Regions from separate parts of the Plantactinospora sp. BC1 genome, predicted to be linked through region 1. Evidence: riboswitches for the same ligand, from Rfam matches in the RefSeq annotation. Region 1 holds a riboswitch; each other region holds the start of a gene.
The links. A riboswitch is a leader RNA that binds a small molecule or an ion and turns the genes downstream of it on or off. The one in region 1 is predicted to bind cyclic di-AMP.
Positions count from the first base shown of each region.

Region 2: another riboswitch for cyclic di-AMP. It lies ahead of C6361_RS30595 (hypothetical protein); the one in region 1 lies ahead of C6361_RS28930 (C39 family peptidase).
Region 3: another riboswitch for cyclic di-AMP. It lies ahead of C6361_RS19770 (hypothetical protein); the one in region 1 lies ahead of C6361_RS28930 (C39 family peptidase).
Region 4: another riboswitch for cyclic di-AMP. It lies ahead of C6361_RS17140 (NlpC/P60 family protein); the one in region 1 lies ahead of C6361_RS28930 (C39 family peptidase).

Region 1 covers NZ_CP028158.1:6,597,435-6,603,282, forward strand. The annotation lists gene C6361_RS28920 (hypothetical protein) at 1-388, opposite strand, end outside; gene mdlC (benzoylformate decarboxylase) at 873-2,474, opposite strand; cyclic di-AMP (ydaO/yuaA leader) riboswitch at 2,731-2,874, shown strand; gene C6361_RS28930 (C39 family peptidase) at 3,347-4,174, shown strand; gene C6361_RS28935 (DUF2231 domain-containing protein) at 4,337-4,885, opposite strand; gene C6361_RS28940 (GNAT family N-acetyltransferase) at 5,063-5,848, opposite strand, start outside.
Region 2 covers NZ_CP028158.1:6,971,648-6,977,495, forward strand. The annotation lists gene C6361_RS30575 (hypothetical protein) at 1-365, opposite strand, end outside; gene C6361_RS30580 (hypothetical protein) at 496-1,209, shown strand; gene C6361_RS30585 (TrmH family RNA methyltransferase) at 1,202-2,254, shown strand; gene C6361_RS30590 (O-acetyl-ADP-ribose deacetylase) at 2,257-2,772, opposite strand; gene C6361_RS30595 (hypothetical protein) at 2,869-3,891, opposite strand; cyclic di-AMP (ydaO/yuaA leader) riboswitch at 3,895-4,028, opposite strand; gene C6361_RS30600 (SDR family oxidoreductase) at 4,284-5,312, opposite strand; gene C6361_RS30605 (polysaccharide deacetylase family protein) at 5,645-5,848, shown strand, end outside.
Region 3 covers NZ_CP028158.1:4,530,863-4,536,710, reverse strand. The annotation lists gene C6361_RS19790 (trans-acting enoyl reductase family protein) at 1-696, shown strand, start outside; gene C6361_RS19785 (Rrf2 family transcriptional regulator) at 1,228-1,704, opposite strand; gene C6361_RS19780 (cupin domain-containing protein) at 1,815-2,279, shown strand; gene C6361_RS19775 (DUF5708 family protein) at 2,353-2,547, opposite strand; cyclic di-AMP (ydaO/yuaA leader) riboswitch at 2,820-2,950, shown strand; gene C6361_RS19770 (hypothetical protein) at 2,954-3,982, shown strand; gene C6361_RS19765 (glycoside hydrolase family 65 protein) at 4,031-5,848, opposite strand, start outside.
Region 4 covers NZ_CP028158.1:3,943,563-3,949,410, reverse strand. The annotation lists gene C6361_RS17145 (N-acetylmuramoyl-L-alanine amidase) at 1-1,802, opposite strand, end outside; cyclic di-AMP (ydaO/yuaA leader) riboswitch at 2,089-2,229, shown strand; gene C6361_RS17140 (NlpC/P60 family protein) at 2,368-3,282, shown strand; partial or broken gene dcd (dCTP deaminase) at 3,382-3,660, opposite strand; partial or broken gene C6361_RS39235 (LAGLIDADG family homing endonuclease) at 3,856-4,569, opposite strand; partial or broken gene C6361_RS17130 (dCTP deaminase) at 4,693-4,998, opposite strand; gene C6361_RS17125 (pyridoxamine 5'-phosphate oxidase family protein) at 5,109-5,693, shown strand; gene C6361_RS17120 (zinc metalloprotease) at 5,695-5,848, opposite strand, start outside.

The DNA of each region.
Region 1 (5,848 bases):
CCAGACCCGCCTTCTTCGTGGCCTTCACGATCGCCTTGACGTTGTCGGACTGCTCACCCGACAGCGCAATCCGCGACTGCTTACCCTGCGCACCGTGCGGGACCAGCTTGTCCCGCGACGGCTTACGATCCTTACCCTCGCGCTTGTCACGCTTCTCGCTCTTACGGTCCTTCTCGTTCTTGTCGCTCTTGTGGTCGTTGCCCTTGTCGGCCATGACCGACTGCGACACCGGCGAGGCGACATGCTCGGGGGCGGCGTGGGCGGCCACGGCGGGACCGGCGACAGCGCCACCGACGAACGCCAGGCCAGCGACACCCAGAGCGGTCTTACGAACCAGGGAAGTCTGCTCGATGGCCGGGAGCCATCGGCTGAACAGAGTCGTGTTCATGATGGTCTGCCTTCCAATCGGGGGAACAACACCCCACGGGGGAAACTGGGGTGTCATTGGAAATCACACGTCCCGAGACTGTCGAAGCCTCCAGGGACAGAAGAAGGTTCGCCTGGCACTACATGCACGGGGGGTGCTGGTACTCAGGCGAACACCATATGTAACGACCGGCGGCCCCGGATCATTCCCCGAGGCCCGGCCACCAGCCCAGGTCACGGGCGGTGCTACTCGGCCGTACGCGAGATGTAACGACCGGCAGGCAGCCGGCATTCCGCCGTCAGCAATCGATCATGAGATCGGCGAAGGTCTCCGACCCGACGGGCCGGATCGGCGATCATGGGCGGGACCGCCCGGACTCGTGCCGACCACCCCGATGTCCCGTTCAGCCGGTATCAGCCGTTCAGCTCCGGCCCTGGCGGAATCGGACGGGCCGCACCTCGATCCCCGACCACGGCCGTGGCGGTCGGCGGCCGGCGGTCGGCGGTCAGAGCAGCGGGGCGACGTCCCGGGTGATCGGTACGGCCAGCACGGTCGGACTCTCCGTGCCGAGCGCCGCCCGGAACGCCGCCCGGAACTCGTCCACCGATTCCACCTGGTGTGCGACACAGCCGTAGCCGCGGGCGATGCTCGGGATGTCCAGGCCGGGCAGGTCGAGTCCGGGCACCCCCGGCGCGTCCTCCAACTCGGCGAAGGCCTTCAGCACCCCGTACGCCTGGTTGACCGGCACCACGAAGACGACCGGCAGCCGGTGCTGGGCGGCGGTCCAGAGCGCCTGCGGCGAGTACTGGAACGAGCCGTCCCCGATCACCGCTACCACCGGCCGGTGCTGCCCGGTGTCGCGCTGGGCGAGCGCGATGCCGACCGCCGCAGGCAGCGCGAAGCCCAGGCCGCCGCTGGCCATCTTGAAGTACGAGCCCGGTCGGGTGATGGTCAGTTGCCGGTGCAGCACGCTGAGGTTGGAGGGGGATTCGGGGACCACGATGCCGTCCGCCGGCCATTCCGCGGCGAGCGCCCCGAAGAGTGCCTCCGGGGTCAGCGGGGTGCCGGGGTCCGCGTCGGGCACGGCGGGGCGGGTCGGCGGCATCGGCCGGTCGGTGGCCGGCAGCCGCTCGGTCAGCCCGGCGCAGGCCAGCGTCACGTCGCCGACGAGGCTGTCGCCGACCGGTGCCCGGGCCGCCTCGGCCGGGTCGTCGGTGACGTGCAGCAGCCGGGTACCGTCCGGCAGGTAGCCTCGCCGACCGGGGACGTACGGGTAGTAACGGAATACCGGGGCACCGATCACCAGTACGGTGTCGTGGCCGACCAGTTTCTCGGCCAGCGGGCCGATCGCCGGCGGCAGCAGTCCCTGGAACTGCGGGTGGTCCTGGGGGAAGCCGACCCGGTCGGCGAAGGGCGGCTGCCAGACGGGTGCCCGGGTCCGTTCGGCGAGGGCGACCGCCTCGGCCCAGCCGGCGCTGCGGTCGACGCCTGAGCCGATCACCAGCATGGGGTGTCGGCTGGCCGCCAGGATCTCGGCGAACCGGTCGAGTTCGGCCGGGTCGGGGGCGACCCGGGTGCTGACCCGGCGTACCGGCGCCGTGCCGGTGGCCGGCTCGTCCCAGTCGTCCAGCGGCAGGGAGAGGTAGACCGGCCCGGCCGGCGGCTGTACGGCGGTGGCGAGCGCCCGCATGAACGCCTCGGGAATGTCCTGCGCGCGCAGTGGCTCGTGACTCCATTTGACGTACGGCTCGGGCAGTTGGGTGGGGCGCACGTTGGTCAGCATCGGCTCGGACAGATTCATCGTCCGGGTCTGCTGACCGGCGGTCACGATCATGGGTGTCTTGTTGTGCCAGGCGGTGACGAGGCTGCCCATTCCGTTTCCGGTGCCGGGTGCGGTGTGCAGGTTGACGTGCACCGGCCGGCCGCTGGCCTGGGCGTAGCCGTCCGCCATCGCGACCGCGGAGGCCTCCTGGAGAGCCAGAACGTAGCTGAAGTCGGCCGGAAAGTTCTTCAGGAATGGCTCCTCGGTGGAGCCGGGGTTGCCGAACAGGGTGGTCAGGCCGAGGGAACGGAGCAGGTCGTAGGTAGCTTCGTGCACCGTCGTCATCGGAAGGAGCCTCCTGCGGTCTTCGTCCCCATGTTCGAGCCACCGGACCAAGCCGGCATTTCCGTCATACCGTACGCGTACATGATCATGCCGGTTTATCCGCCGGTCGCCTCCCGGCCCGGCTGCCCGGCCGACGCTGTCCCAATCGCGCTCCGAGTCACTGTTTTCGCTGTTCAGTGGGGTTGGCAACGACAGAAGTCGACCAGTAATCTCGGCGAGTCTGGTCCGGCCCCTTGGTCGCCGTACGGGTGACACCGGAGCAGACCCGCCGAGTCGTTACGTAACGAGCCGGGGACCCACAGTTATCTGGGGTGAATCCGCGAGCCGCTGTGGCCCGCGGTAGGGCGGCCTTCCTGCCCGAATCCGTCAGCTAACCCGGTAGGCGGTGTCGGAAGGAGTAGCTGTTCGTGCGGCACCACCCGGGCCCCGGCCCATCCCCCCAGTTCCCTCGCTGCGTCGCGCCCCCGCCCCCGGCCGTCGCGGCCGTCCCGGACCACCCGGTCCCCGGCGGCCACCCCAACCTGGCCCGATAGCGGTCCGTGACGCCGAAGTCGTCGACGCGCGGGCACCCCGCCGGCCCGCTGGCCGGCAGTTTCCGGTGAGGCCGCCGGTCGGCCGCGACGGATCGTGGTGGCGCTGATTCCACCGGTACGCCGATAGCGGCGCCAACCCGGTCGGCACACCCTCGGTCCGTCCCGCCGAATGCGTATCGGCGGACCTTTTCCCGTGCGATTCCGTGCGATTTCGCGTCACGTTTCCCCGCAGCAGCGAAAGAAACGTCGCGTCATTTCTCGCCCCCCGGTGATAGTGGCGCGCATTTCCTCTGGAGGACAACGTTGAAGCACGCAATTAACGGGCGGTTCCGGACCGTCATGTCGGGCCGACGTAACCGGCTCGCGCTCGCCTCGGCAGCGGTGCTCGCCGCCGCCGCGTCCACCGGGGTCGTGCTGACCTCGGACGGTTCGGCCGAGGCACCGCAGCCCTCGACCGTCGCCGTCGCCGACCTCGGCGCCCCGGCGGCGGGTCAGGCCGGAGCGGCGGTCACCACCGCACCGGAGACGACCGCACCCGCGACGACCGCACCGGCGACCCCGTCGCAGCCGGCCACCAGCGCGCCGGGCACCTCCACGCCCAGCGCGGCGGCGAAGGCGGCTGCGGCCAGCACCCCGAGCAAGCGCCCGGCACCCCCGGAGTCGAAGCTGCTGGACTACCAGTTCCAGGCCCAGATCAACGGCTGGTACTGCGGCCCGGCCGCCACCCGGATCGCGCTGACCGTCCGGGACAAGAAGCCCAGCCAGGACGCCGTCGCCGCCGACCTCGGCACCACGATGAGCGGCACGAACTCGGCCCAGGACACCACCCGGGTACTCAACAAGATCATCGGTACCGACTTCTACCGCACCACCGCCATCCCCGGCGGCGCGGCCACCCCGGCGCAGATGGACCGGCTCCAGGCGGACGTCGTGCACGCCGTCACCAGCGGGTACGCCGTGGTCGTCAACATCGCCGGCTCGGCCACCGACCTCGCGGGCGGCTGGCACAGCTACCCCGGCGGGCACTACCTGACCGTCGTCGGCTACCGCGACGACGGCCGTACGGTGAAGATCGCCGACCCGGCCATCCCGGGCGAGGACAGCAACTACTGGATGACCACCATCGACCTGGCGAACTGGGCGGCCACCCGGGGCTACTCGTCCTGATCCGCCCCGTCCGCCGGTAGCAGCACCGACGACCCGCCGGTAGCAGCACCGACGACGCCGGCCCGACCCACCCACCCGGACGACCCGTGCCGACCGGGGGCGTGGGACGGGCCGGCGTCGTCGTCGCGAGCGGTTCCGCGCCCGGCCTCGGTCAGTTGCGGATCACTGGCCCTGCCACACCGCCTGGGCGCCGGTGTCACCGGTACGGAACACGTAGTACAGGGTGATCCCGGCCGCCGCCAGGGAGAGCACCCCGAGCACCAGGGTCAGCACCGGTGACCCCTTGGCGGTCGCGGCGGCGGTCCCCTCCGTGCCATCGGCGCCACCCTCGACCCCGGCGGTCACCGGTGCGGGGGCGGCGGTCCGGGGCCTGACGAGGAAGACCAGCGCCAGGGCCAGCACCCCGAGCACGAGCGTCGCGTACAGGGTGTTGGTGCCGAGGTCCTGGTGCTCCGCCAACCTCGGGACGTACTCCGGGCTGACCCGGTTACGGGACTCCAGCCGGGCGAGGAAACGGTCGCCGGAGAGCTTGGCCATCAGCGCGGCGAGCGGGGTGGCGACCGCGAGCAGTCCCAGCACCCAGCGCAGGTGCGGGCGGACGAACGGCAGGAACGCGTACCCGACCGCGGTCAACGCGAGCAGTGGCACGAAGACCACCGCGGCATGGACCAGGAACGGGTGGGCGGGAATGCCCATGAACTCCTCGAGCACCGGCGCCTCCTCGGCGACAGATCGGCTGGCGACAGACAGGGATGGACGACAGGCGTACGGGCCGGTGGACGGCGGCCCGGCAGCCTGGCGGATCGGCGGGCTTTCCAGAACGTTGACATGGTGCCCGGGGTGCGCACCCTTGACAAGGGCGACACCGTAACGCGGTGGTGGTGCTGTTCAAAGAGGACGGACGTCCGGGTCGGGCGGCGGCTCGCCGACGACGTACTCGGCGTACTCGGCGACCGGGGTGAAGCCGAGCCGGTCGTAGAGCTTGTACGCCGCCGTGTTCTCCGCGACGACGTTCAGCGCCACCGTGTCGACGGTCTCCAGCAGCCGCCGGCAGAGCGTCGCCACCGCCGTACTGGCCAGCCCCTGTCCCCGGTACGCCGGAGCCGTCGTCACGTTGCCCAGCGCGCTCACCCGGTATCGCGGCGACCAGACGTGCACCCCGGCGACGGAGACCAGTTCGCCGTCCCGGCGCAGCCCGACGTAGTGACCGGTCTCGACCATCCGGGGGTCGAACCAGTTGTCCGGATAGGCCGTCCGGTAGAAGGCCGTCAGTTCCGGTATGTCGGCCTCGGTCAGCACCTCGCCGCCGGACGCCACCCGGGCCAGCCGGTCCGGGTCGGTGAGCGCCATCTTCAGGTGCGCGCCGCGCGACCTGAGCGGGTACTCCCGGGCCAGCACCGCCTCGCCACCGGGGGAGAGGTGTGCCTCGAAGTGCCGGGGCAGCAGCGGGAGAAGACCGGTGAGCAGCTCGGTCAGCACCGCCGGTGAGCGGTGCAGCGCCAGCAGCACCGGAGTGGACCCACCGTGGTAGAGCAGCGCCACCGCGTCGTCGCGCCGATACCAGGTGGTGTACGGCCAGTAGAAGTCGTCCAGGTCGCCGAGCTCGTACGCGTGCAGGTGCGGGTCGCGGCGCAGCAGACCGGCCAGTTCGTTCCGGTCGTGGCTGGTCCTGAT
Region 2 (5,848 bases), 370 kb from region 1:
TCGTTGAAGCCGAGCCTGTCCCGCGCCGGTCCGCGCTCGACCACGACCATTGCGGCGGCATTCCAGAGGAAGAAGATCGTCAGGACGCACTGGAAGCGCGGAAACCCCCCGACGACGAACCGGCGGCCGGCGGCGTCGACCTGGAAGGTGGCGGGCCGCCGCCGCAGCGGCGCGACGACCCGGATGAGGACGACGAGCGGCGCCACCAGGGTGAGGAACAGCGCCAGCAGTTGGAGCAGCAGGCCGAGGCCGGCGGGGTCGATCCGGTCGGTCACCGGTTCCACCCACCAGCTCACCGCGAACCGGCTCAGGAAGGCAACGATGCCGAGCGCCAGGGCGGCGGCCCGGAGCACGCCGAGCGACATGACCGCAGCGTAGCGAGGCCGGTCAATACCGTACCGACCGCGCGGGACAAGCCCGAGCCGCGCGAAATCCGATGGAGCCGCCCGCCGGGCACTGGTACCAAGAGCCGATGCGAACCCCATCCCGTACCGCGTGAGCCGCAGCCTGCACACCGACCCGTACCCGAGCCGCGCCGCCCGGCGACTCGACGCGCCCCGGGGCCGGCGCGCGGCCGAGCCGAGGGTACTGCGCCGCCGTGCCCGCCTCGCGGAGCAGCAGCGTCTCGCGCCCGAGCAGGTCGACCGGCCCGAGCCGATCGCCCGGCCGACGACCCCGTACCCCCCGCCCCGGCTCCCGATCCGGGAGTCTCCGGCCCGGCCGGGCTTCCTGCATCCGGCGACCGTCGGCGACGTCACCCGGCTGCTGGACTTCTTCGGCCCCGAACTGCGGTACGGGCTGCGCGCCGTCGAACTGCGGCACGCCGTCGGCGCCGACCGGCCCGGCCCGCTCCTCGCGGCGCTACTGGTGCCGGGCGTGGTGATCCTCTACGAGCAGCCGCGACCACCCTGGACCGTCCCCGGCCAACTCCTGCCACGGTCCCGGTCCCGACTGGAGCGGGCCGGTGCCCGGGTCGACTCCGCCGCGACGTCGACCAGGATCGACTGGCCCGGTACGACGCTGCGCGACTTCCTGCTCTTCGACGGCCTGCTGCACGAGATCGGCCACCACCTGGTGCAGCACGGCAGCGGCAGGCGGACCGCCCGGGTGCGCCGGACCGCCGACCACGAGCGCTACGCCGACGGGTTCGCGGCCCGCTGCCGGGAGCGCTGGACAGCCGCCGCCGCGCCCGGGGTCGCCCGTGGATAGCCCGGCCCGGCTGGTCGGTGACGGTCTGGAGAACCCGGCCAACGCGTACGCGCTGCGGGACGCCGCCGCGATGTTCGGGGTGCCGTGCCTGTTCCGGGACGGCCGGGGGCTGGCCGGGCGCTGGTCCGCCGAACGGGCCGGCGGGCCGCTGCACATCATCGACAGCGCCGAGCTGCTGGCGGCGTCGACCCCGATCGTCGCCGTCGAGAACGCACCCGGCGCGACCTCCGTCTTCGGTACCGCGCCGCCGGCCGGGCGACCGTCGGTGGTGGTCGGCAACGAACGGCTCGGCGTACGACCGGACGTGCTGCGGGCGGCCACCCGGTGCGTACAGATTCCGATGACGGGTCGCGGGGTGAACACCCTGAACGTCGCCTCGGCGGCGGCGGTGGCCCTGCACTACCTGCTGGCGGCGGTCGGCCGGCGTACCGTCCGGGGCACCCGTCCCGGTGCGCGCCGGCCGGCCGTACTCCTGCTCGGGCCCGGCGACCACGTCGAGGCGGGCAGCACGCTGCGCTCGGCCGCCGCCTTCGGCTGGCAGACGGTGGGACTGGACGACCGGGCGAAGGTGTGGTGGGGCACGCCCCGCCCGGTACGCACCGAGGCCCGGGCCGCCGCCCGCAGCTCCCGCAACCCGCTGAAGGTGGTACCGGTACCGGCGCAGCCGCCGTTGCCGGCCCGGCGGGTGGTGGTCGCCGGGCTGCACGTCGGCGGTCCGGCGCTGCACCGGGTCGACCTGACCGGCGGCCCGGAGACCCTGCTGGTGATCCCGGACGAGGAGGCGACCGGGCCGGCCGAACAGTGGCGGCGGCTCGGCCCGAGGGTGGAGTTCGCCCGGCTGGAGCTGCCGGCGGCGAACGTGCCGTACCGGTACCGGCTGGTCGCGGCGATCGTGCTCGCCGAGGTCGCCCGGCAGCTCGGTACCCGTGCTCCCGGCCGCCCCGGCCCGGCACCCCGGCACCGTCCCCGCTACGACAGCGCGCTCGCCCTGGGCGACTCCCCGGACGCCGAGCTGGTCACCCCGGCGGAGCTGGAGTCGTACTGAGGTCAGGCGGGGTCGGCACCGTCGAGGGCCGCCTGGATCAGGCCCCGGGTCTTCTCGTCGAAGGCGACCAGTCGGATCGACTCGACCGCCGACGGAGTGGAGCGGAGCGTCTGCACCGCTATCCGCGCCGCCCGGTCGGCCGGAAACCCGTAGACCCCGGTGGCGATGGCCGGAAAGGCGACGCTGCGCGCGCCCACCTCGTCGGCGACCGCGAGGCAGCGACGGTAGCAGGAGGCGAGCAGCTCGGCTTCGCCGTACCCGCCGCCCTCCCAGACCGGGCCGACGGTGTGGATGACATGCCGGACCGGCGGGTCGAGGTCGAACGCCGGGGTCGCCACCGCCTCGCCGGCCGGGCAGGGGGCGATCGCCCCGCCCGCCTCGGCGAGCCGCGGACCGGCCGCCCGGTGGATGGCACCGTCCACACCGCCGCCACCCAGCAACGACTCGTTGGCGGCGGTGACGATCGCGTCCACGTGCTCCCGGGTGATGTCGCCCAGCACGACTTCGATGGTGGCCATCCGCCGATGATGCCAGTCGACCGGCGACCTGTCCGCACAACGCCACCGCCCCGCCACCTGAGCGGACAGGTGACGGGGCGGTGGCGTTGGCTCGGGCTACAGCATCGAGACGTGCACGTGGTCGGTGTGGTCACTCGGACCGCTGTAGGAACTCCAGCCCTCGTCCGGGAACCAGATCTCCTTGTACCAGATCACGTAGAGGATGCCGAGCCGGTCCGCGTTGCGGATCAGGAACGCGGCCAGGTCGTTGCCGTACTTCATCTGGTCGTCGTTGGCAGCCCGGCTGAACCCGGAGTTGCGCAGCGACCAGTCACAGGCCCGGCCCTTCGGATGCTCGAACGGCCCACCGGGCCGGAAGCAGCCGACGAACCTCTTGAAGCCCGCCCGACGCACCTCGTTGTACATGTGGAGCGTTCGGGCGGTGATGCAGCCGCTGGTGGTCGGGTCCTTCTTGTTGCACGGCAGCCCGGGGAAGCCGTCCGCCATCCCCGGCCCCGGCCGGGCGACCGGCGAGGTGGCCGCCACCAGCCCCTTGTCGGGGCGCGAGTTGCCGCCCACCAGGGCGAGCGCCTTCTTCGCGTCCGACTGCTGCTTCTGGATGATCTTCTCTTGCGCGGCCTGCTTGGCGACCTCCTCGTCGATCGCCTTCTTGGCCGCGCCGACCTCGTTGCGCGCCTCGTTGAGCGCCCGGAGCTTGCTGTTGTTGAACAGGTTCAGCTCGTTGAGCGCCGAGGCCCGCTCGATGAACGAGTTCGACGAGGAGTCGGACGAGTTGTTGCTCAGCAGCATCGAGATGGCGCTGAGCTTGCCGCTGCGGTAGGACTCGGCCGCGATCTGGCTCGCCTCCGGCGTGAGCGCCGCCAGCCTGGCCTCCGCCTGCTTCAACTGGTTGCCGAGCTGCTGCTGCCGCCGCTGGGACTTGCTGCGCTCGGCCTTCGCCTCGGCGAGCCGCTTGCCGGCGCTGGCGAGCACGTCTCCGAGCACCGGCGAGTCGGCCTCCTCCTGGGGGGCCGGTTTCGGCGCGGGCGCCGCCGACGCCTCCGACGGGACCACGACCAGAGCTGCGGCGGTGAGCAGTGCCAGGGCAGTCGCCAGCCTTCGGCGTAGGGGTGCCCTCACATGTATCCCTTCCGTCGGCCGCCGACCGGGTTAGCTGACGGGTTCGGGATGGAAGTGGTCCCTACCGCTTGCGCGGATTCACCCCAGGGGTGCGTGGGTCCCCGGCTCGCCGGGTGGCGATTAGGCGGCGATCAGCGCCGGCACCACGCGGTATCCGGCGGCTATGAACGGCAGACAGCATACCCGGTTTCACTTCCGGAATGGCAAGCCCCGTTCGCGGGTAAAAGCGTTGCCGGACAACGACTATCAGTAATCACGGCGCGTCGGACGCATCGAAGGTCATGCTTTGTCCGCCATTATCGACTAGCTGCTGTCGGCTATTTACCAAGCGCGTTATCAACCGTCTGACGTGCGGAAACGTGTCCAGGTTGGTCGGTGGCGTGATTCCCCGGTCACCGTCGGCGCCAGGGCGTTGTGCCGAACAGCACACCGGCCACCGTACCGGCCGAGAGCAGACCCGCTGTCACCGCGCCCCGGTGCTGGGACAGCCAGAGTTGCGGACTCCGTGTCCGGTACGGCGTGTCGAACGAGCCGTGCGCGCCCCGGTCCACCCCGGTGCCGTCGTCGACCGGGTGCCACAGGTTGGCCGGTCGACCCCGCTCGGCCGGCTGCTCCGTCTGCTGGCCGGAGTACCCCGTCCGGGCCAGGTACCGGTCGAGCAGGCCGGGCACCAGCCGGTTGCCGAGGATGGTGCCGACCGTCGAGGCGCCGACCCAGTACTCCCGCCGGCCCGGGCGGTCGGCAGCGTGCACGATGGCCCGGGCCGCCAGTTCGGGCTGGTAGATCGGTGGCACCGGCTGGGCGCGGTTGCGCAGCCGGGACAGTACCCAGTCGAACTGCGGGGTGTTCACCGCCGGCAGGTGCACCATGGTGAGCCGGACCGGGCTCCGGTCGTGCAGCAGTTCGCAGCGCAGCGACTCGGTGAAGCCCGCGATGGCGTGCTTCGCGCCGCAGTACGCGGACTGGAGCGGGATCGACCGGTAGGCCAGTGCCGACCCGACCTGCACGATCGTGCCGCTGCCGCGCGCCAGCATCCGGTCGAGGGCGGCCCGGGTGCCGTGGACGTACCCGAGATAGCAGACCTCGGTCACCCGCCGGAACTCCTCCGGTCCGATCTCCTTGAAGGGCGCGAAGACCGAGACGATGGCGTTGTTGACCCAGAGGTCGATGGGCCCGAGTTCGCTGGTCGCCCGCTCCGCCGCCGCCTCCACCTGGCGGTAGTCCGCCACGTCGGTCTCGATCGGCAGCGCCACGCCGCCGGCCGCCCGGACGTCCTCGGCGGCGCCCCGCAGGCCGGTGTCGCCCCGGGCCAGCAGGGCGAGCCGCATCCCCCGGCTGGCCAGCAGCCGGGCCGTGGCCCGGCCCACCCCGGCACTCGCTCCGGTGACCACCGCCACCCGCGCCGCAGGTCGCCGCCGCATCCGCTCCCCCGTCCCGAACCTCCCCGGTCGCCGCGCGCCGGCTACCCGGCCGACGCCCCGACAAACTCCCGGACGCCCTCCGTCGCCGGGCCGCCACGGCACGCCGGGCCGCCACGGCACGTGCGGACGGGGGCTCTGGAGAGGCGGAGAGGCGGAGCCGGGCAGGAGGCGGGCAGTCGGAGTGACCGGCCGGGCCACCCGTCCGGGTGAGGATGAACCCCGGCCGGGCGGGTAACCGCGTCCGCGACGCGGCGGGCGTCGTCGAGGGGTGCGGCGGACGACGGTGCGGCGGGTGACGGTGCGGCGGGCGTCCGCGATGGGTGCGGCGGGTGATGGTGCGGCGGGCGGAGGAACAAGTGCGCGGCGGCGCGGTACCGGCGGCGACCGTCGGTGCCGCGCTGGCCGTCCAGGTGGTGCCGGCCGTGACGGTACTGCCCCGGGTACGGCTGCGGTTCTTTCCCCGGCTGAGCGGACGCGGCTCGCCGGGGCACGTCGCGCTCACCTTCGACGACGGCCCCGACCCGGCCTCCACCCCG
Region 3 (5,848 bases), 2.1 Mb from region 1:
GCCGAGCGGGCCCGCGCCGCGAACCTCGTGGTGGTCCCGGCGATGGCCTTCTACGGCGGCCTCGGCGACCTGCTGGTCACCACCGCGATGGGCGACTGGACGGCGGCGGACGAGGCGCACATCGCGTACGGCCTGAGCGGTTGGCAGCCCACCGCCGGAACGCTCGCCTCGGGCACGATCTCCGGGCAGCGCCGGGGTGGCCGGCGGGTCCGCTACACCGGCGGACGGCTGGAATACCACGACGACGCCCTGCCGACCCTGGAGTGGACCTTCCCGGCTCCGCTCGGCGCTCAGGAGGTGATCGGGGAGTTCTCGATGGCCGACATCGTCACCGTCCCCAGCCACCTGGCCGTACCCGAGGTGCGCACCTACATGACCGCCAAGGCGGCGAGGGAGCTGGCCGCGCCCGACGCCTCGGCACCGACCGCCGTCGACGAGCGCGGCCGCTCCGCGCAGACCTTCGTCGTCGACGCCCTCGTCCGCTCCGGCGGCACGGAACGCCGGGTGGTCGCCGCCGGCCAGGACATCTACGCGATCAGCGCGCCGCTCGCGGTGGAGGCCGTCGACCGGATTCTCACCGGCCGGACCAGGACCACCGGCGTCGCCTCGGCCGGCGCGGTCTTCGACGCCCCGGACTTCCTCCGCGCCCTCTCCGCACACCTGGAGCTGCACGTCCCGCTCGACGCACGCGGCTGACCGGCGACCGCCGCCGTCAGATCGACCGCCGCCGCCGCAACCGCCGCCCGGTGCACGGCACGTCGTGGTCGATCCGCAGGCCACAGCGCCGGCCGCCGGCGCCTCTGGACACGTTGACCGTCGGCCGGATCTGGTCCGCCGCGGATGTCAGGGAGTACGCAGCGCGTCGTCGTGAGCGCTTGGACAGCACCCGGGACGAGTAGCTGTCGCAGAGCCACCTCGCCGGTTACAGCTCTGACCGTAACCTCGCCTCGCTGGTAGGGGAGCCGAGGGTGGTCGGCGCGGAGACTGTCGAGCTGGGTGCACAGGCGGGGCACGGAAGCCGGGGTTGTCGACAGCCGGGGTTGTCGACGGTGTGACGCGGTTCGGGTCGACCGGCGGGCGGGACCGGGCTTCGGACAGCCCGGGCGGGTGGGCGCGCAAGCGGGGCAGCTCGACAGTCTCCTCGGCGAATGTCCCACCCCCGCACCCACCCGACGTGAGATCGCCGGCTCAGAGATGATCGCCACGACGGCCGACGTGGGATTGCCGCTAGCGCAGTTCCGCGATCCTGGCCCGGGTGTTGGCCGGGGCCTCGGGGTGCCCGTGCTCGACGTCGGCCCGGACGTCGGCCACGGTCCTGCCGGCCAACTCCCGTCGCCAGGCCAGCTCCGCGCCACGCATCGCCTGGGCGAACGCGCAGGACTGTCGGTAGTCGACGCCGGCATGCTCCCCCGGCCCCTTGCTGAGGATCTGGTCGCACCGGAACAGCTCCTCCGGGCCCTCGATCGCGGCGACGATGTCCAGTAGGGAGACCGCCTCCGGGGCCCGGGCCAGCCGGAAGCCTCCGCGCGGCCCCGAGGTCGAGGTCAGGATCCCGGCCCGGACCAGGGCTTGGAGCTGCTTGTTCAGGTACGCCGGCGGCAGCTCGTAGAACGCCGCGAGGGTACCGGTCGGCACCGGGTCGTCCAGCCAGCTCAGGTTGAGGCACGTGTGGAGGGCCCATTCGACGCCCTGGCTCGTCCGCATAATTCTGGACTTTACACGTCCAGAAACTGTGACGCCCGCCATGATCACTAGCGCGACCAATTCTGGATATCTAGTGTCTAGGAATCAGCGAAGCAACGAAGGAGCCGACAATGACCCTGGTACGCGCAGCCGAAGCCGAGGTTCTGGAGAGCGACCCGGCCAGCGTGATCACGCTGCTACTCGATCCCGAGCACACCGGCGGCACCCTGACCAGCAACCGCACCCTGCTCAAGAGCGGCACCGACGGCGCCCCGCCGCACCTGCACACCCGCTCCGGCGAGCTGTTCTTCGTGCTCGACGGCGCCCTCGAAATGCTCGTCGGCGACGAACTGCACACCCTGCACAAGGGAGACACGCTCTTCGTCCCGCCGCACACCCCGCACGCCTTCGCCCCCGCCGACGGCCAGGACGCCGACTTCCTCGTCGTGCTCACTCCCGGCAAGCCCCGGTTCGACTACTACCGGCTCCTCGACCGGGTGCACCAGGGCGAAGCCACCTGGCAGGAGGTTGGCCAGACCCAGGACCGCTACGACAACCACTACGTGGAGAGCCCGGTGTGGACGGCACGCGGCTGACCACGACCTGAGGTGACAGCGGTGGAATCGGGTCGGGCGGCCGAGGATGGCCACCCGGCCCGGTGTCGGGTGGCTACTCGACCAGGCGGTCCCGCCTGATCTTGTAGACCCCGTACAGGCTCTCCAAGCCTCCAACGACCATCAGCACCACGCCGAGCTTGGTGGGCGTGAAGATGACCACATGCTCGTCCGGTCCGAACAGCCGGAGCGCCAGTCCCACCACAAAGGTGGCCAGGCCGGTGAGCAGCGTCTTACGGGCTGAGGACATCGAGGATCCCTGCTGGAGAAGAGGGGCGGGAGGATCTTCGAAAAGCCTAGTCAGGCCCGCTATCCCCAGCCTCCTGCCGGTTGAGGAAACCGGACTACATCCTTCGACCGACACCACACCGGCCCCCGCCTCCGAGGGCTGCCCGGCGCCTCGACCGGCACGTCGCCCATGAAGCAATTTCCACGGCGGATCACTCCGAAATCCACCTGTTCGACCCAGTTGATCAGGTAGGCTGACCCCGGTTTCGCCCGGTGGCGCACCCCTCCGCGCCGGCGTGACCGCCGCCGAATCACTTTCGGGTGAGCCGGGGACCCAGGTAGGTGGGGTGAGTCCGCAACCGCGGTAGGGACTTGTTCCGTCCCGAACCCGTCAGCTAACTCGGTAGGCGGGCGACGGAGGGACATGCATGACGGGATCCACACGTCGGCGGTTTCCGCTGGCCCTGGCCCTGCTCGCCACGTTCGGCGCGCTCGCCGGGGCAGCACTCCGGCCCGGCGTGGCGGAGGCGAACAGCCCCGCCGTCCTCGGCGACGAAGGCGACACCCCGCTCCTACGGGACGTGCTCGAATCGACCGGCCGAGGTTACCTACAGGCCAGAAACGCGCTGGCCAACGCGAAAGCTCGACAGGCGAAGATCGTCGCCGAGCTACGCCGGGTCGAGGAACGCATCGCGCAGTTGCGGCCCCGGGTGGAGCAGGTGGCCCGGACGGCGTACCAGACCGGCCGGATCGGCCCGGTGCTGGTACTGCTGCACAGCGGCTCGGCCGACGAACTCCTGGAGCGCGCCCGTGGCCTGGAGGCGGTGGCGCTGCGGGACAACGACGTACTGCGCGCACTCGGCCAGGCCCGGGAGCGGGCCGCGCGGGCGAAGCAGGCGCTCGACGCCGAGGTGGTCGAGGAGCGCCGCCAACTCGCCATCATGCTGCGGCAGAAGCAGGCCGCCGAGCGGGCGCTGGCCCAGGTCGGCGGCGCCTCCACCGGAGGCTTCGTCAACGCGAGTTCGCCGGTGGCCCGACCCGCGCCACGCGCCGCCGACGGCTCCTGGCCACCACAGTCGTGCAGCCAGCCCGACCCGACCACCACGGGCTGCGTCACACCACGCACCCTGCACGCCTACACCGAGGCACGCCGGGCCGGCTTCGGCCGCTTCACCGGCTGCTACCGCTCCGGCGGCCCGTACGAGCACCCGAAGGGGCGGGCCTGCGACTTCTCCGCCGAGGCGGGTGGCTTCCGAGGTGCCGCCACCGGCGCCGACCGGACGTACGGCAACAACCTCGCCGCGTTCTTCGTCCGCAACGCCGACCGGATCGGGGTGCTGTACGTGATCTGGTACCGGCAGATCTGGTTGCCGACGATCGGCTGGAAGTCGTACGGCGGCGCACACGGCGACCCGTCCAGCGACCACACCAACCACGTACACCTGTCGCTGGTCTGACGGCCGGGGGAACACCCCCCGGCCGAGCGGACCGTCGGGACGGGAGGGTCAGGTCGGTTCGCTCTCCGGGGTACGTCGGACCGGGGCGCGGCCGGCCGGTTGGGCGGGCTGCGGGCCCGTCGGGCGGGCCGGCGGGATCGGCCGGGTCACCGGCTCCAGGCAGGTGATCCGGACCTTCTCCCCGTGGTGCAGCAGTTCGAGGGCGTCGTCCGGCTCGCCGTCGCGCAGCTCGTACGTCGCCTCGCGCGGCCGGACGTCCACCCGCAGGTGCACGCCCCGGTAGCGGAGCGAGAACTCCAGCCGGTCGATCCGGCTCGGCAGCCGGGGTGCGAAGGAGAGTGTCGCGGTGTGGTCGCGCATCCCGCCGAACCCGGCCACCAGGGCGATCCACGCCCCGGCCAGGGAGGCGACGTGCACGCCGTCCCGGGTGTTCTGGTTGAGGTCGTGCAGGTCCATCAGGGCCGCCTCGCCCAGATAGTCGTGCGCGAGCTCCAGGTGCCCGGTCTCGGCCGCCAGCACCGCCTGGGTGCACGCCGACAACGACGAGTCGCGGACCGTACGCCGCTCGTAGTAGGCGAAGTTCGCCGCCTTCTCCTCGTCGCTGAACGCGTCGCCGCGCCAGTGCATCGCCAGCACCAGGTCGGCCTGCTTGATCACCTGTTTGCGGTACAGGTCGAAGTAGGGGTAGTTGAGCAGCAGCGGGTACTGCTCCGGCGGGGTGCTCGCGAAGTCCCACTCCTGGAAGCGGGTGAAGCCCTCCACCTGCGGGTGCACGCCCAGCTCCGGGTCGTACGGGACGTGCATGTCGCGCGCGGCGTCCCGCCAGGCGGCGGTCTCCTCGTCGTCGACGCCGAGCTTCCAGGCCTCCTCGCCGTGCCGGGCGGCGGCGTCGGCGGCGGCCAGCAGGTTCCGCTGGGCCATCAGGTTGGTGTAGACGTTGTCGCTCTTCACCGCCGTGTACTCGTCCGGCCCGGTCACCCCGTCCAGGTGGAACCGGCCGTGCCGGTCGTGGTGCCCCAGCGAGCGCCAGAGTCGCGCCGTCTCCACCAGCAGTTCCAGCCCGACCTCGCGTTCGAACTGCTCGTCGTCGGTCGCCTGCACGTACCGGCGTACCGCGTCGGCGATGTCGGCCGCGATGTGGAACCCGGCGGTCCCGGCCGGCCAGTACGCCGAGGTCTCCTGGCCCCGGATGGTCCGCCACGGGAAGGCGGCGCCGCGCAGGCCCAGCGTCCGGGCCCGTTCCTGGGCCAGGTGCAGGGTGGAGTGCCGCCAGCGCAGCGCGGAGGCGACCGCCGACGGCAGGGTGTAGGTCAGCACCGGGAGTACGAAGGTCTCGGTGTCCCAGAACGCGTGCCCGTCGTAGCCCGGCCCGGTCAGGCCCTTCGCCGCGATCGGCCGCAACTCGGCCCGGGCGCCCGCCTGTAGCACGTGGAAGAGTCCGAACCGGACCGCCTGCTGCACCTCCGGGTCGCCCTCGACCCGCACGTCGGAGTCGTCCCAGAAGGTGTCGAGATAGCTGCGCTGCTCGGTGCAGAGCCCGTCCCAGCCGGAGAACTTCGCACCGGCCAACGCCGCCGCCACCTGGTCACGCAGCGCCGGGCGGGACCGGCGGCTCGACCAGCCGTACGCGACGAACTTGACGATCCGGAGCTGCTCACCCGGCTTGATCACCGAGGTGACGGTGGTCCGGGCCCAGTCCTCGTACGCCTCGGTGCCGACGAGCTTGCGTTCCGGCCCGTGCACCTCGTGGCTCATCGAGACGGCCACCCGCAGCCCGCTCGCCTTGGTGCGGTGGATCAGCAGCGCGCCGTCGCTGTGCACCAACTGCTCCTCGGACTGCAACGGCGACTCCAGCACCGCCGCCAC
Region 4 (5,848 bases), 2.7 Mb from region 1:
GCGTAGCGCTGCCCGGCGGCGAGGGTGTACTGCAACGGCGTGACCGCCTGCACCGGCACGCCGGCCGGGTAGGCGTCGGCCTCCGGGTACGCCCGGCCGTACACCGGGATGGTGGCCCGGCCCGGCTTCGGCGTCGCGACCAGCCCGACCGTCCACTTCGCCGTGGGGTTGCTCCTCGGGTTGTGGAACCACGCCTTCTGCCCGAGATACCAGATCGCGGTCCAGTCGCCCTGCCGGCCGGCGAGCGCGTAGGTCTGCCCGGCCGAGGCCCGCGCGCCGTGGTCGGAGATGTGCATGGTGTTCGGGGTGCCGTCCGGGCGCAGCGCGATGTCGTTGACCAGCGGCGCGTCGACGGCCGGGGCGCTGCGCAGGATCACCGACGAGGAGCCGCGCGACGGGCAGGGCACCCCGGCGGTGTCGCAGCCGGTGAAGGCCGGCCGGTTGGTGGCGAAGTCCGGGTCGATGGTGACCAGGCCGGCGGCCGGGATGCCGATGCCCCGGAACGGTGCCTTCAGCAGGTCGAAGTAGTGCGACCAGTCCCAGTACGGGCCGGGGTCCCAGTGCATGCCGCGCACGTTCGCCGGCAGGATGCCGGGTACGTTGTCGTGCCCGATGATGTGGTCGCGGTCGAGTGGGATGTCGTACCGGTCGGCGAGGTAGCGGACCAGCTTGGCGGAGGTCCGGTACATCGCCTCGGTGTACCAGGTGCCCTGGGCGGCGAAGCCCTCGTGTTCGAGGCCGATCGCCTTGGCGTTGACGTACCAGTTGCCGGCGTGCCAGGCCACGTCCTTGCCCTTGACGTGCTGCGCGATGTGCCCGTCCGCCGAGCGGAGCGTGTACTGCCAGCTCACGTAGGTCGGGTCCTGCACCAGCCGCAGCGTGGTGTCGTAGCTGCCCTCGGTGTCGTGGATGACGATGTATTCGATCTTCTGTCGGGCGGGCCGGTCGGAGAGGTCGTGGTTGCCGTAGTCGCCGTCCCCGAACGCCTGGTAGGGGGCGGGGATCCACTCGCAGGAGATGTCGCGCGGGCACTCCAGCCCGTCCGGGCGGGGGGTGCCGGGCAGGCCGAGCCGGTCCAGCCAGGAGCGCTGCGGGGCGATCCCCGGTCGGCCGGGGAGGGTGATCCGGTGGCCGTCGTCGGTGGTCCGGCTGGCGCCTTCGGCGATGGTCCGGTACACCTCGTCGGCGAAGGCCGCCGCGGCGTCGGCGCGGTCGCTGCCGGCGTACCGGGCCACCGCGCCGTACCAGGCCGCCGGGTCGCTGGCCGGGCCCGTCGGCGCGGCCAGCGATTTCTGGTACGACGCCAGCAGCGCCGCCCCGCCCCGGATGTTCGCCGCCGGTTGCGAGCGGAGCAGGTGCTCGTCGACTCCGGTCAGCGCGACGGCGGCGTCGAGGGTCTGCCCGCCGGGCGGCGCGTCGGCGCTCCGGTCGAGGTGTGGGCCGGCGGGTCCGGGTGCCGGGCGGGCGGGTCGGGCCGGGTCGCCGCGTCGGTCCTCACCGTGCTCGGGGTGCTCCGGCCCGGTGGCGAGCCCGGCGACGTCGGTGAGGTGCATCGGGCCGTACCCGCCGGTGGTGCTCGGCGTGCCGGCGTTCGTGTCCCAGCGGGATTCCAGATAGGAGACGCCGAGCAGCACACTCTCGGGTACGCCGAACTCGGCCGCTGCGGCGGCGTACTCCTGTTGCCGGCTGTCGGCGGACGTGGCGGTGGCGGGCGCGGGGCTGGCCGGCAGCAGCGCGGCGGCGCCGACGACTGCGGCCCCGATCGCGATTCTCCTGCTCAGCGGCTGTTTCGTGGGAAGCATCGAACCTCCATGAGCCGGGGGTGGGCCTGGTGATCACCCTCCACCCGGGACCGGTGCTGGTCAATACCTGCCGGCCAAGGTCGTCACTATGTAGGAATCTTTCACATATACCGAGTGTGATCGGCGGGTTCGATCCTTCGGTTCGCGGGTTCGAATGCTCCCACCGTCAGCGACCGATCCGATACATAACGAATCGACTCAGATCACGGGGTTGCGTTTGGATAACACCCTTCTCTAAGGTTGGGGACCGTCGAGCCGACGGCAGGCCGCCTAGCCGGGCGGCGACGTCTCGACACCGCCGAATCGTCACACTCAGCGAACCGGGGACCCGAGCTTCATGGGGTGAATCCGCGTCTCACGCGGTAGGGCGACAATCTTCCCGCCCGAACCCGTCAGCTAACCCGGTAGGCGGGCTACGGAAGAAGGAGTACGGACCCCGGTGGCTCCCCCTGCCCCGCCGCGGTCGCCATCCCTCCGATCGGCCTCCGCCGACGCCGGGAACGCGAAACCGCGCCCTCGAAGGTCCATTCTCGCCATCGCGCTCACGGCCCTGGCCAGCGCCGCCGTGCTGTTCACCGGCACGACGCCGGCACTCGCCGAACCGTCGGTGGCCGAGATCGAGCAGCAGATCGACACCGCCTGGCGCAAACTGGAGCCGGTCGTCGAGAGGCACAACGCCACCCGGCAGGACCTGACCGCGAAGAAGAAGCAGGCCGCCGCCCTGCAGAAGAAGATCGCCCCGCTCCAGTCGCAGATCGACGCCGCGATGAACCGGGTGAGCGACTTCGCCGTGGAGGCGTACAAGGGCGACAAGGCGTCCGCGGTCAACGCCCTGCTCACCACGAAGTCGCCGACCGCGCTGGTCGGCCAGCTCTCGGTGCTCGACCAGTTCGCGCGGCAGCAGCAGCGCGAGGTGCAGGCGGTCGTCGACCTCAAGAACAAGTACGCCGCCCAGAAGGCCCCGCTGGACCGGTTGGTCAGCCAGCTGACCAAGACCGAGGCGGAGCTGGCGGCGAAGAAGAAGGAGATCGACGCCGAGGTCGAGCGGTTGCAGAAGCTGCGGATCCAGGCGTACGGGAACGGCTCCGCCGGCCCGCTGCGGCCCGCGCCCTGCCCGGCGACCTACCCCGGCGGCCCGGCCGGCCAGGCGGTCAAGTTCGCCTGCGCCCAGATCGGCAAGCCGTACAAGTGGGGTGCGGAAGGCCCCAGCTCGTACGACTGCTCCGGCCTGACCCTGGCCGCCTGGGCGAAGGGCGGCGTCGGGCTGCCGCACAACGCCCGGGCGCAGCGCGGGCAGGTGAAGTCGGTCAGCCGCTCCCAGCTCCGCCCCGGTGACCTCGTCTTCTACTACGCCGACCTCAGCCACGTCGGCATGTACGTCGGCGGCGGATGGATCGTGCACGCGTCCCGGGCCGGCGAACCGGTGAAGATGAAGCGGATGGACGACGGCGAGATCCACAGCTTCGGCAGACCCGGCTGACCTCTCCCCGATCGACCGTGTCAACGGAGGAACCCCCGTCGCGCACCTGCGGCGGGGGTTCCTCCGTTCGGTCCGTGTCGCCGCCGCGCGGGCGGGGCGTCAGCGGGTGGGCCAGGTGCGCCAGTTCTGCCAGGAGCGGCTCGGGGTGGGGCCGCGCTGCCCCTGGTAGCGCGACCCGTAGACCGCCGACCCGTACGGGTGGGCGGACGGCGACGAGAGCCGGAAGATGCAGAGCTGGCCGATCTTCATCCCGGGCCAGAGCCGGATCGGCAGGTTGGCCACGTTCGACAGCTCCAGCGTGACGTGCCCGGAGAACCCGGGGTCGATGAAGCCGGCGGTCGAGTGGGTGAGCAGGCCGAGCCGGCCGAGGCTGGAGTTGTGGGTCGGCACGAACGTCCGGCCGGCGAGGAACATCCCACGCGGATCCGCCACCTGGATGCAGCGGACCGGGACGGACTCCACGGGCCGCACGTCGTCGACCGCACGGAAACGGTGGAACCGGCCAGCCTTCTGTCGTGCGAGCTTCCGGGGCAGCCGGAAGACCGGTAGGTGTGGCGTGAACTTGACCTGGAACGCCACCCCGCACTCCACGCCGTTCAGGACCGCCCGCTTCTTCCGTTTCACCGGCCTCAGTCCGAGACTTGCGGCGAGTTCGACCACCGCGTCCGCAAGCCTTTCCCTGGTGCTGACGAACTCACAGCGGCCCAGATCGTCGATGTGGCCGTCGGTGTCCATGAGGCCCTGCAACAGCGCGGTGCGCTGGTCGACATCGGCCGTGAGGTACTCGGCCGGCACATGCTTGTTGCCGACGACGCCGAGTTGTTTGAGCAGGCTCGACAACGACCCGTTCGCCGAATACCGACCGCTGCTGGCGTCGCGTGTGTGGCCTACCCCGCCGATCCGGTACCGGTAGCGACCGCTGACCTTCGAGACCGGGTAGCCGGCACGTCGGATCTCGTCGAGAATCGATTCGTCGGCGCAGGTGAACTCGGCACTGGCCGATGTGCCGTCGCCGAGCCACGCACCGAGAACATAGGGGTCCACGAGCAGGTCACGGGTGGGGTAATGGACCGGCTCGGTGACGTGGATATGGTGGTTTCGCTCCTTGTCACCGTAGCGAAGATCGCCGGCAATCTCGGCGGTCGTCCGAACCGAGCCGGCCGCGAGCGTGCCGCGGGCGATGTACTTGCGCTCCAGCTTCGTGGTGGTGATCCACCGATGATCGGCGTCGGCGACGATCGACTCACCGTCCGAGAAACTGACCCGGAAGCAGGGACGGTTGGTCATCACGTCAGTCGCAGCCACGATCCGTACCGGTTGGCCCCGATCATCGAAGACGAGATCGCCCACCCTCAGGTCGCCCATCTCCCGCCACCCTGCCGGAGTCGGGATGGGCGTGTCCACGGCCAACGCCTTTCCCTCCAGCCGGCCCGCGAGCTGGTCGCCGAGCGAGATCACCTCCAGGGTGGAGGCGAGCACGAACTCACCCGGGTGCAGCACGAACGGCTCGCCGTCCGGCACGTCGACCAGCGAGGTCAGCTCGTCCTGCTGCACGGCCGGGTCGATGTGCGTGTAGAGGTGGTTGTTGAAGACCCGGAAGAGCCGATCCAGGCGTACGTCGATGCTCGACGGCTGCACCAGCGCGGGCTCGAACGGCTCCAGCGCGAGGGTGCCCGCCTTGATCTCGATCACTAGGTCGTGGTCGGAGAGCAGCACCGGATCACCTTAGCGGTCGGGTGCGGCCGGCTGGCCGCGACCTCGCCGAAGGGTGGGATCGGGGTGGGTTCGGGGTAGGTGATCGAACATGTGTTCGATAGAATGTACCCATGGCATCCTGGTCCGAATTCGCCTCTGACGAGCCTCGACTCGCCGACGCGATCCGCGTCCTCATCCAGCAGTACGGTCCGGGTCTCGGCTACCTGGCGACCGTGCGCGCCGACGGTGGGCCGCGGGTGCACCCGGTGTCCCCGGTCATCACCGACGAGGGACTCTTCTGTTTCGTCGTCGACTCCCCGAAGCGGCGCGACCTCGAACGGGACGGGCGCTACGCGCTGCACTCCTTCCCACCCGAGGACAGCGACGACGAGGCCTACGTCGCCGGTCGGGCCCGCCCGGTGACCGACCAGGCCCGGGTGGACCAGCTCGCCGGCAACCTGCGGGCCGCACCGCAGGTCGACTGGCGGCTCTTCGAGTTCACCGTCGACGTGGCGATGGTGGCCCGGCACGGCAGCAACGGTGCCACCCCGCTCGCCGCCGGAGACCGGTCCGAGCGCCCTGCCGTGCAGGTCTGGCTCGACCCGGCCGGCGCCGTCACCACTGGCGAGGGCGTTGCGGGCGGGGGCACCGCCGCCGGGCCGAAGCGACGCGGCCGGCGCCGGGCCGTCGAGGCGGAACCGGTCCCGACACCGTGACCTACGGCTCCCGGAACGCCTTCCACGCCTTGAGCATCCGGAACACCTGACCGTACGTGAACTCGTACATGCAGGCGTCGACCGAGTAGTCCATGAAGTTGTGGATCGGGTCGAGGCCCGGCTTCGTCGTGCAGGTGTCCCGTCGCTCCGGGCAA